Regions from separate parts of the Aeribacillus sp. FSL K6-1305 genome, predicted to be linked through region 2. Evidence: a T-box and tRNA genes for the amino acid it is inferred to sense, from the RefSeq annotation. Region 2 holds a T-box; the other holds one or more tRNA genes.
The links. A T-box is a leader RNA that pairs with one kind of tRNA and senses whether it is charged. The one in region 2 lies ahead of leuS (leucine--tRNA ligase), so its partner is inferred to be a tRNA-Leu.
Positions count from the first base shown of each region.

Region 1: it has a tRNA-Leu gene. The T-box ahead of leuS (leucine--tRNA ligase) is inferred to sense a tRNA for this amino acid. The anticodon was not compared.

Region 1 covers NZ_JBBOQV010000002.1:750,556-754,972, forward strand. The annotation lists rRNA gene NST97_RS13375 (23S ribosomal RNA) at 1-1,209, shown strand, start outside; rRNA gene rrf (5S ribosomal RNA) at 1,305-1,420, shown strand; tRNA gene NST97_RS13385 (tRNA-Val) at 1,443-1,518, shown strand; tRNA gene NST97_RS13390 (tRNA-Thr) at 1,673-1,745, shown strand; tRNA gene NST97_RS13395 (tRNA-Lys) at 2,496-2,571, shown strand; tRNA gene NST97_RS13400 (tRNA-Leu) at 2,579-2,661, shown strand; tRNA gene NST97_RS13405 (tRNA-Gly) at 2,668-2,739, shown strand; tRNA gene NST97_RS13410 (tRNA-Leu) at 2,747-2,835, shown strand; tRNA gene NST97_RS13415 (tRNA-Arg) at 2,841-2,917, shown strand; tRNA gene NST97_RS13420 (tRNA-Pro) at 2,921-2,997, shown strand; tRNA gene NST97_RS13425 (tRNA-Ala) at 3,009-3,081, shown strand; gene NST97_RS13430 (protein rep) at 3,159-3,926, shown strand; gene NST97_RS13435 (hypothetical protein) at 4,186-4,407, opposite strand.
Region 2 covers NZ_JBBOQV010000002.1:1,629,014-1,633,430, reverse strand. The annotation lists gene leuS (leucine--tRNA ligase) at 1-1,699, opposite strand, end outside; T-box leader at 1,767-1,987, opposite strand; gene NST97_RS17790 (diglucosyl diacylglycerol synthase) at 2,077-3,228, opposite strand; gene NST97_RS17785 (GntR family transcriptional regulator) at 3,701-4,090, opposite strand.

The sequences.
Region 1 (4,417 bases), 880 kb from region 2:
AATGACCCCGTAACTTCGGGAGAAGGGGTGCTCATCAAGGTGATAAGCCATGATGAGCCGCAGTGAAAAGGCCCAGGCGACTGTTTAGCAAAAACACAGGTCTCTGCGAAACCGTAAGGTGAAGTATAGGGGCTGACGCCTGCCCGGTGCTGGAAGGTTAAGGGGAGCGCTTAAGCTGTAGCTGAAGGTGCGAACCGAAGCCCCAGTAAACGGCGGCCGTAACTATAACGGTCCTAAGGTAGCGAAATTCCTTGTCGGGTAAGTTCCGACCCGCACGAAAGGCGTAACGATCTGGGCACTGTCTCAACGAGAGACTCGGTGAAATTATAGTACCTGTGAAGATGCAGGTTACCCGCGACAGGACGGAAAGACCCCGTGGAGCTTTACTGCAGCCTGATATTGAATGTGGGTACAGCTTGTACAGGATAGGTAGGAGCCAGAGACGCGTGAGCGCCAGCTTGCGCTGAGGCGACGGTGGGATACTACCCTGGCTGTACTGACATTCTAACCCGCGCCCCTGATCGGGGCGGGAGACAGTGTCAGGTGGGCAGTTTGACTGGGGCGGTCGCCTCCTAAAAGGTAACGGAGGCGCCCAAAGGTTCCCTCAGAATGGTTGGAAATCATTCGGAGAGTGCAAAGGCAGAAGGGAGCTTGACTGCGAGACCTACAAGTCGAGCAGGGACGAAAGTCGGGCTTAGTGATCCGGTGGTTCCGCATGGAAGGGCCATCGCTCAACGGATAAAAGCTACCCCGGGGATAACAGGCTGATCTCCCCCAAGAGTCCACATCGACGGGGAGGTTTGGCACCTCGATGTCGGCTCATCGCATCCTGGGGCTGTAGTCGGTCCCAAGGGTTGGGCTGTTCGCCCATTAAAGCGGTACGCGAGCTGGGTTCAGAACGTCGTGAGACAGTTCGGTCCCTATCCGTCGCGGGCGCAGGAAATTTGAGAGGAGCTGTCCTTAGTACGAGAGGACCGGGATGGACGCACCGCTGGTGTACCAGTTGTCCCGCCAGGGGCACCGCTGGGTAGCTATGTGCGGAAGGGATAAGCGCTGAAAGCATCTAAGCGTGAAGCCCCCCTCAAGATGAGATTTCCCATCGCGAAAAGCGAGTAAGATCCCTTGAAGATGACGAGGTAGATAGGTCCGAGGTGGAAGCGTGGCGACACGTGAAGCTGACGGATACTAATCGATCGAGGACTTAACCAAGAAAGAGCATCTATTCGTGAAAGAAACGTTATCTAGTTTTGAAAGAATGACATTCCGATGTCATTTGACAACAGGAAGGAAAACAGAAAAGGCTGCTTGGTGGCAATGGCGAAGAGGTCACACCCGTTCCCATCCCGAACACGGAAGTTAAGCTCTTCAGCGCCGATGGTAGTGAGGGTTTGTCCCTTGTGAGAGTAGGACGCTGCCAGGCTGCCTTTATTTAATTGTTTTTAGGAGGATTAGCTCAGCTGGGAGAGCACTTGCCTTACAAGCAAGGGGTCGGCGGTTCGATCCCGTCATCCTCCACCATCTTGCATGCTCGTGAAGATCAATTGGAGAGCATGTTCTGTCTTCTTTGATTATACTTCAGCGTACTACATTGAGATTCTTCTTAAGCAAGCTTACTTTCATTGGAATAACAATTTAAGCAAAGGCAAAAACTGAGTATTGAAGTTGTTATTATGCCGGTGTAGCTCAATTGGCAGAGCAACTGACTTGTAATCAGTAGGTTGGGGGTTCGATTCCTCTCGCCGGCATCATTTTAGTTGTTTTATTATGAATATGTCTTTCAATCAGTTGTCAGACAAGCAATGCTTCATCAAATTTGTGGCAGGTTGTTTTGCCCTGATGTCATTGATCGTCTTCCCAATAGTTAAGACAGAAGAGACAGCTGAAAAAATATTTTTGATCATGAGCCATTGCTCAGCAGGTAGAGCAACGAGCAAGGCTTCATCGAATAAGCGACGAGTTGTCCCGACGCATCCAACATCCTCGAAAAGACTGGCAGAGGAAGGGACATCTGACAAATGAAAAATGGATTAGGAGAAAAAAATTTTTTATGAGCCATTAGCTCAGTCGGTAGAGCAACGAGCAAGGCTTCATCGAATAGGCGACGAGTTGTCCCGACGCATCCAGCATCCTCGAAAAGACTGGCAGAGGAAGGGACATCTGACAAATGAAAAATGGATTAGAAGAAAAAAATTTTTTATGAGCCATTAGCTCAGTCGGTAGAGCAACGAGCAAGGCTTCATCGAATAAGCGACGAGTTGTCCCGACGCATCCAACATCCTCGAAAAGACTGGCAGAGGAAGGGACATCTGACAAATGAAAAATGGATTAGAAGAAAAAAATTTTTTATGAGCCATTAGCTCAGTCGGTAGAGCAACGAGCAAGGCTTCATCGAATAGGCGACGAGTTGTCCCGACGCATCCAACATCCTCGAAAAGACTGGCAGAGGAAGGGACATCTGACAAATGAAAAATGGATTAGGAGAAAAAATTTTTTATGAGCCATTAGCTCAGTCGGTAGAGCATCTGACTTTTAATCAGAGGGTCGGAGGTTCGAATCCTCCATGGCTCACCATTTTGACGCGGGTGTGGCGGAATTGGCAGACGCACTAGAATCAGGATCTAGCGCCTTTATGGCGTGGGGGTTCAAGTCCCTCCACCCGCATCATATGCGGAAGTAGTTCAGTGGTAGAACACCACCTTGCCAAGGTGGGGGTCGCGGGTTCGAATCCCGTCTTCCGCTTTTCTCTGCCGGGGTGGCGGAATTGGCAGACGCACAGGACTTAAAATCCTGCGGTAGGTGACTACCGTACCGGTTCAAGTCCGGTCCTCGGCACCATATTGGCGCCCGTAGCTCAATTGGATAGAGCGTTTGACTACGGATCAAAAGGTTAGGGGTTCGACTCCTCTCGGGCGCGCCATATCGGGAAGTAGCTCAGCTTGGTAGAGCACATGGTTTGGGACCATGGGGTCGCAGGTTCGAATCCTGTCTTCCCGACCAGGGAATTTAAAGGGGCCTTAGCTCAGCTGGGAGAGCGCCTGCTTTGCACGCAGGAGGTCAGCGGTTCGATCCCGCTAGGCTCCATCCAAATATTTATTTATACAACCAATTCCAATAATCCACTGAACCTTAGGGAGATTCCTAAGGTTTTTTTATTGCCCATGAAAAATGGACATGCCTGGCGCAGGTCGTTAAAAATTGCATATCACAATAAATTGATTGTTGAGGAAGCCAATCGGCGATATCATTGTGCTTGGTTATTTCTCACACTGACAGTTCGGAATGTCGAGGGAGGAGAGCTTCGCCAAACGATTTCCGATATGATGAAGGGGTTTAATCGTTTGACGAAGTACAAGCGATTTGATGCAGCCGTCCTTGGGTATTTTCGAGCTTTAGAAATCACGAAAAATCATGAAGAACATACATATCATCCACATTTTCATGTGTTATTACCAGTAAAGAAAAGTTATTTCACAGGCAAGTTATATATTAGTCAAAAAGATTGGACAAGCCTTTGGAAAAAGGCAATGAAACTTGATTACACGCCGATTGTACATATACAGCGGGGCAAAGGGAAAACCAAGATTGATGCTGAACAGATCGAGAGTGAAGTGCGAGAGGCTATAGAGGAGCAAAAAGCTGTTTTGGAAATTTCAAAGTACCCTGTGAAGGATACAGATCTTGTCCGCGGCAACAAGGTGACTGAAGACAATTTGGATACGGTCTACTATCTGGACGACGCGCTGTCGGCTCGGCGACTAATCGGATATGGTGGCATTTTGAAGGAGATACATAAGGAAATGAATCTCGGTGATGCAGAGGACAGCGATCTGGTTAAGATTGAGGAAGAAAATGATGAGGTGGCAAACGCTGCATTTGAGGTTATGGCTTATTGGCATCCTGGCATAAAGAATTACATAATCAAGTAAGAAAAGCAGGCCTAGAGCCTGCATTTCTTACTAAGGTAGATGTTTTTTTAACTTTTTGTCCCATCCTGTGAAGACCATTATTGCCGTTATTGGTAGCCCTAATGCCATAACAAAAATCAAAGATACATTTTCAGATGGACCTAAGATTAAATAAATCAATAACATTATAGCCGCGAGGCTAATATAACTTTTTAAAAATGCTATCAGTGAGTTTTTATTCATAATCTCGCCCCATTTTAAATTATTTTACAATCGTGTATTATATTTGTACTGAATAGGATGTATGGTAATTTTTATAATCAGTTATTGTTATTTTTAATCTCTTTCCTTTTTTTGCAGCATTTATAACTTCTTTTTTATAAAGAGAATTAGAACTCAGTTGTGTTGCTAATGCAGAAGCCCATCCAGCAACTCCACCCCATTTAGTAGCAATAGCTAAAATAACAATTTTTAGATTACTATTACCTTTTATTGCTTTCATATTATTAGCC
Region 2 (4,417 bases):
CTTGGTTAAACAATTTTTGGAACGGTTCTTTCGTCGGAACTACTCCGATATCGTATAAAAATTTATGCCAGAAACGGGCATACAGCAAGTGTAAAACAGCATGCTCAGCCCCGCCGATATAAATGTCCACAGGCAGCCATTTTTTCAATTTTTCAGGATCAGCTAATTGTTCTGAATTGTGCGGGTCAATATAGCGCAAATAGTACCAGCAGCTTCCCGCCCATTGAGGCATTGTGTTTGTTTCGCGCCGCCCTTTTTTGCCTGTTTTCGGGTCAACGACATTCACCCAATCCTCAATATTCGCTAAAGGTGACTCACCGGTTCCCGAAGGTCTAATTTCATCTGTTTCCGGAAGCACTAACGGCAGCTCCTCTTCAGGAACAGCTGTGATCGTGCCGTCTTCCCAATGGATGATCGGAATCGGTTCACCCCAATAACGTTGACGGCTGAACAACCAGTCTCGGAGACGGTATGTCACTTTTCTTTGTCCTTTTTTGTTTTCCTCCAGCCATTTGATCATCGCTTCAATTGCTTCTTCTTTATTCAATCCGTTCAAAAAGTCGGAATTTACATGCTCGCCGTCTCCTGTATAAGCTTCTTGTTCGATGTTTCCTCCAGCGACAACCTCTTTAATCGGCAGGTCAAATTTTTTCGCAAATTCATAGTCCCGTTCATCGTGGGCAGGCACGGCCATGATCGCACCTGTACCATAGCTCATTAAAACATAATCGGCAATCCAAATCGGCAATCTTTCTCCATTGGCAGGATTTACAGCATAGGCTCCGGTAAACACGCCTGTTTTTTCCTTCGCCAAGTCCGTTCTTTCGAGATCGCTTTTACTTTTAATTTGATCTAAATAGGCTTCCACCGCTTCTTTTTGTTCCTCGGTTGTAATTTCTTTCACAAGCGGATGTTCAGGCGCAAGCACTGTATACGTAGCACCGAAAAGCGTATCAGGACGAGTAGTAAAAACAGTAAAGGTTTTATCAGTTCCATCGACTGTAAAATGAACTTCCGCACCTTCCGACCGGCCGATCCAATTTCGCTGCATTTCCTTTATGCTTTCCGGCCAATCAAGCTCTTCTAAATCTTCCAGCAGCCTGTCAGCATATTCGGTGATTTTTAACACCCATTGTTTCATCGGACGGCGTTCAACAGGATGTCCTCCCCGTTCGCTTTTTCCGTCGATGACCTCTTCATTTGCAAGAACAGTTCCGAGTGCCGGGCACCAGTTGACGGGCACTTCATCAATGTAAGCAAGTCCTTTTTCATAAAGTTTTAAGAAGATCCATTGCGTCCATTTGTAATATTCCGGATCAGTTGTATTTACTTCCCGATCCCAATCATAGGAAAATCCTAGTGATTGAATTTGTCTGCGAAAATTATCAATATTTTTTTTCGTAAATTCCGCAGGATCGTTGCCGGTATCTAAAGCATATTGCTCAGCCGGAAGTCCAAATGCATCCCATCCCATTGGATGGAGAACATTGTATCCTTGCATCCGTTTCATTCGCGCCAAAATGTCGGTTGCCGTATAACCTTCAGGATGGCCTACATGAAGACCAGCTCCCGAAGGATACGGAAACATATCCAATGCATAAAACTTCGGTTTATCGGAATCATCCTCTGTTTTAAATGTTTTGTTTTTTAGCCAATAATCTTGCCATTTTTTCTCAATCTCACGATGGTTGTAAGACATGTAAAAATCCTCCTTTGCTATATATATGTATAAGCGTCAAATAATAAAAAAACTCCCATCCCCACGACGAAGGGACGAGAGACAATTTCCCGCGGTACCACCCAAATTAGCGCAAATGCACTCACTCTGTTCCGTAACGTGGAAACACGTCGGGCATTAGTCTGTACCGGAATACATTTCACACCCGCAACTCAAAGGGGAGTTCGTGAATAAACAACGATTGACTTTCACCTTCCGTCAACTCTCTAGACGCCTTTATCCACTACTGATCCTTTTCACCGTTCTTGCTTTTTCATCCACTTATCATATTGTTATTTTAATGAATTTTATGAGTTCATGCAAGTCAATGTCGAAAAATTTGGATTTCAGTCTAATAATTAATAATTGACAGACCCTTTCAAGCTTGAATCAAGCAGCATTTCTGCTTCATTTAAAATGTCCTGCAAGATCGTGTCAGCAGCGTTTGGTCTATATAATTCAGCAATGCTCATTTTCATTTTTTCCATTTTTTCAGGGTGGTTAAATAAATCATTGACCGTCTCTTGAACTTTTTCAAGCTTATTGATGACAACCGCCGCCCCTTTTGCTGCAAACAAATCGGCATTCTCCCTTTCCTGCCCCGGAACAGGTTTATAGAGAATAAGCGGAACTTTTAATGCGGCCGCCTCGCTGAGAGTAATCCCTCCAGGCTTTGTTATCATGCAGGAACAAATGCGAAAGAGCTCATCGATTCTTTCGACATAGCCAAAAACTTTTATTCGATCCGGGTGAATATACTGAAGCGGTTCAAGCTCATCTTTCAGCGATTGGTTATTTCCGCATACAACGACTATTTGCATGTCATCTCGTGTAAAAAATGATTCACACAAATCTTTTACATTTTTTAAAACTCCATGAGCGCCTGTAGCAATTAACAAAGTTTTCTTGTTCGGATCCAAATTGTATTTTTTATATAAATCGATCGTTTCCATTTTTTCTTCAAACTGCGGCCGAATAGGAATTCCGGTTACTTTGACAAGCGCTGGATGGATGTTGAGCATTGTCAGTTTTTCCTTCACATCGTCGCACGAAACATAATATTTATCAATGTTTTTATGAACCCATACTCGGTGAAGACAAAAATCGGTCAGCACATTAAATGTCGGGATGAACACGCCTGTCCGCGTGCGATATTCAGGCACAACGGAAATAGGAAATGTATTAATGATGATGTCAGGATTTATCTCCCTTACTAGCTGATTCAATTTGCGGTGTCCAAGCTTCAAATACAAATTCATAATGCGTTTGTTAGACATTTTGTCCACACTATAATAAAATAACCGATAAAATTGCTTACCGATGGAAAAACTTTTCAAATATAAATATCTTGTAATTTCCGCCATAATTGGATGAGACTCGCTAATTAAATCAGAAACTTTTACGTTGTTGATTCCCATCTTATGCAAAGACTGCTCCAATGTTTTAGCAACTTGGATATGACCGTTTCCGTAATTTGCCGTTAATATTAATATCTTTGGGTCTTTTAACATTTTATTCACCTCAACTTAAAGCAGCTCAACAATTAGAACGAACTAAAATCAAAATAGTTTCACTTTAAATGTATATTTCCTTTTATAATTTTAGGAGAAAAAAATTAAGAATCCTTTATTATTTTATTACATTTACATTTCACTGGAAATTTTCGTTTTTTGTTGGTTGCAATAGCTAAAATGACAAATATATGGATTGGGATTTTTTAATGTCCAACAAAAAATAATTCTGCCCGTTTACTCGCATGGTTCATACAAGAATCTTACCGATACGCATTGGTTTAATTGAATTTATGCCGTTTTTCCGGGGATTTTTTAGCTAGCTAATGGGCAGCCAAAGCTGCATGAATAACACCGAGAAGAATAAGATATGCCCTCCGAACAAAGTTTTTCCTTTATCTTTTCTGAACCGTTTTAGCCAAACAAGCTGAAACTCGCTGCAGAGATTCAAATACTTTTTCTTTGCTAAACTTTATTTATGAAAAGCATTGGCAAATTCGTTATTCATGTCTTTCATCCATTGGTATATTTGTTCAAAGCTGATTCCTGCATAAAATGCATCGATCATAATTTGCCGCAGCTCCTCTTTAATTATTTCAATTTTCTCTTCATCCAGCTTTTTCTGCACCATTTTCGATACAAATGTCCCCCGTCCTCTCAGCGTTTCAATCAAGCCTTCTCTTTCCAGCTCTTTATAAGCCTTTGAAACCGTGTTAGGATTAGCGATAATCATGGAAGACATCTCTCTTACAGAGGGCAGTTTATCGCCAGGCTTTAACACACCTTTGATACATAGTTCTTTCATTTTTTTTATGATCTGCTCATATATCGGAGTGGCACTTCTCGGGTCAATTTCAAACATCAAATACCCTTCTTTCTTACAAAAAGGACTCTTTTGTATTATGTGTACTACATTATATAGTACACATAATACAGAAAAGATGCAATCAACATTTTCTGATTCCGCATATAAAAAACGCTGAATGATTTCACTCGTTCGGGGGCTCTTGATCTTAGGGAAATTATGATGTACATAGTCGTATAGCAGCTTTTGCTAGAAGTTTGGCTGATTTCAACAAACTGATCCCGATTTTGTTTTAAAATGTAATCGTTCATTCGCATTGAGCCGAGCTTTTATATCGGTAATAGCGCAATCTGTTGAAAGATATTTTTATTCTATATTTTCGTT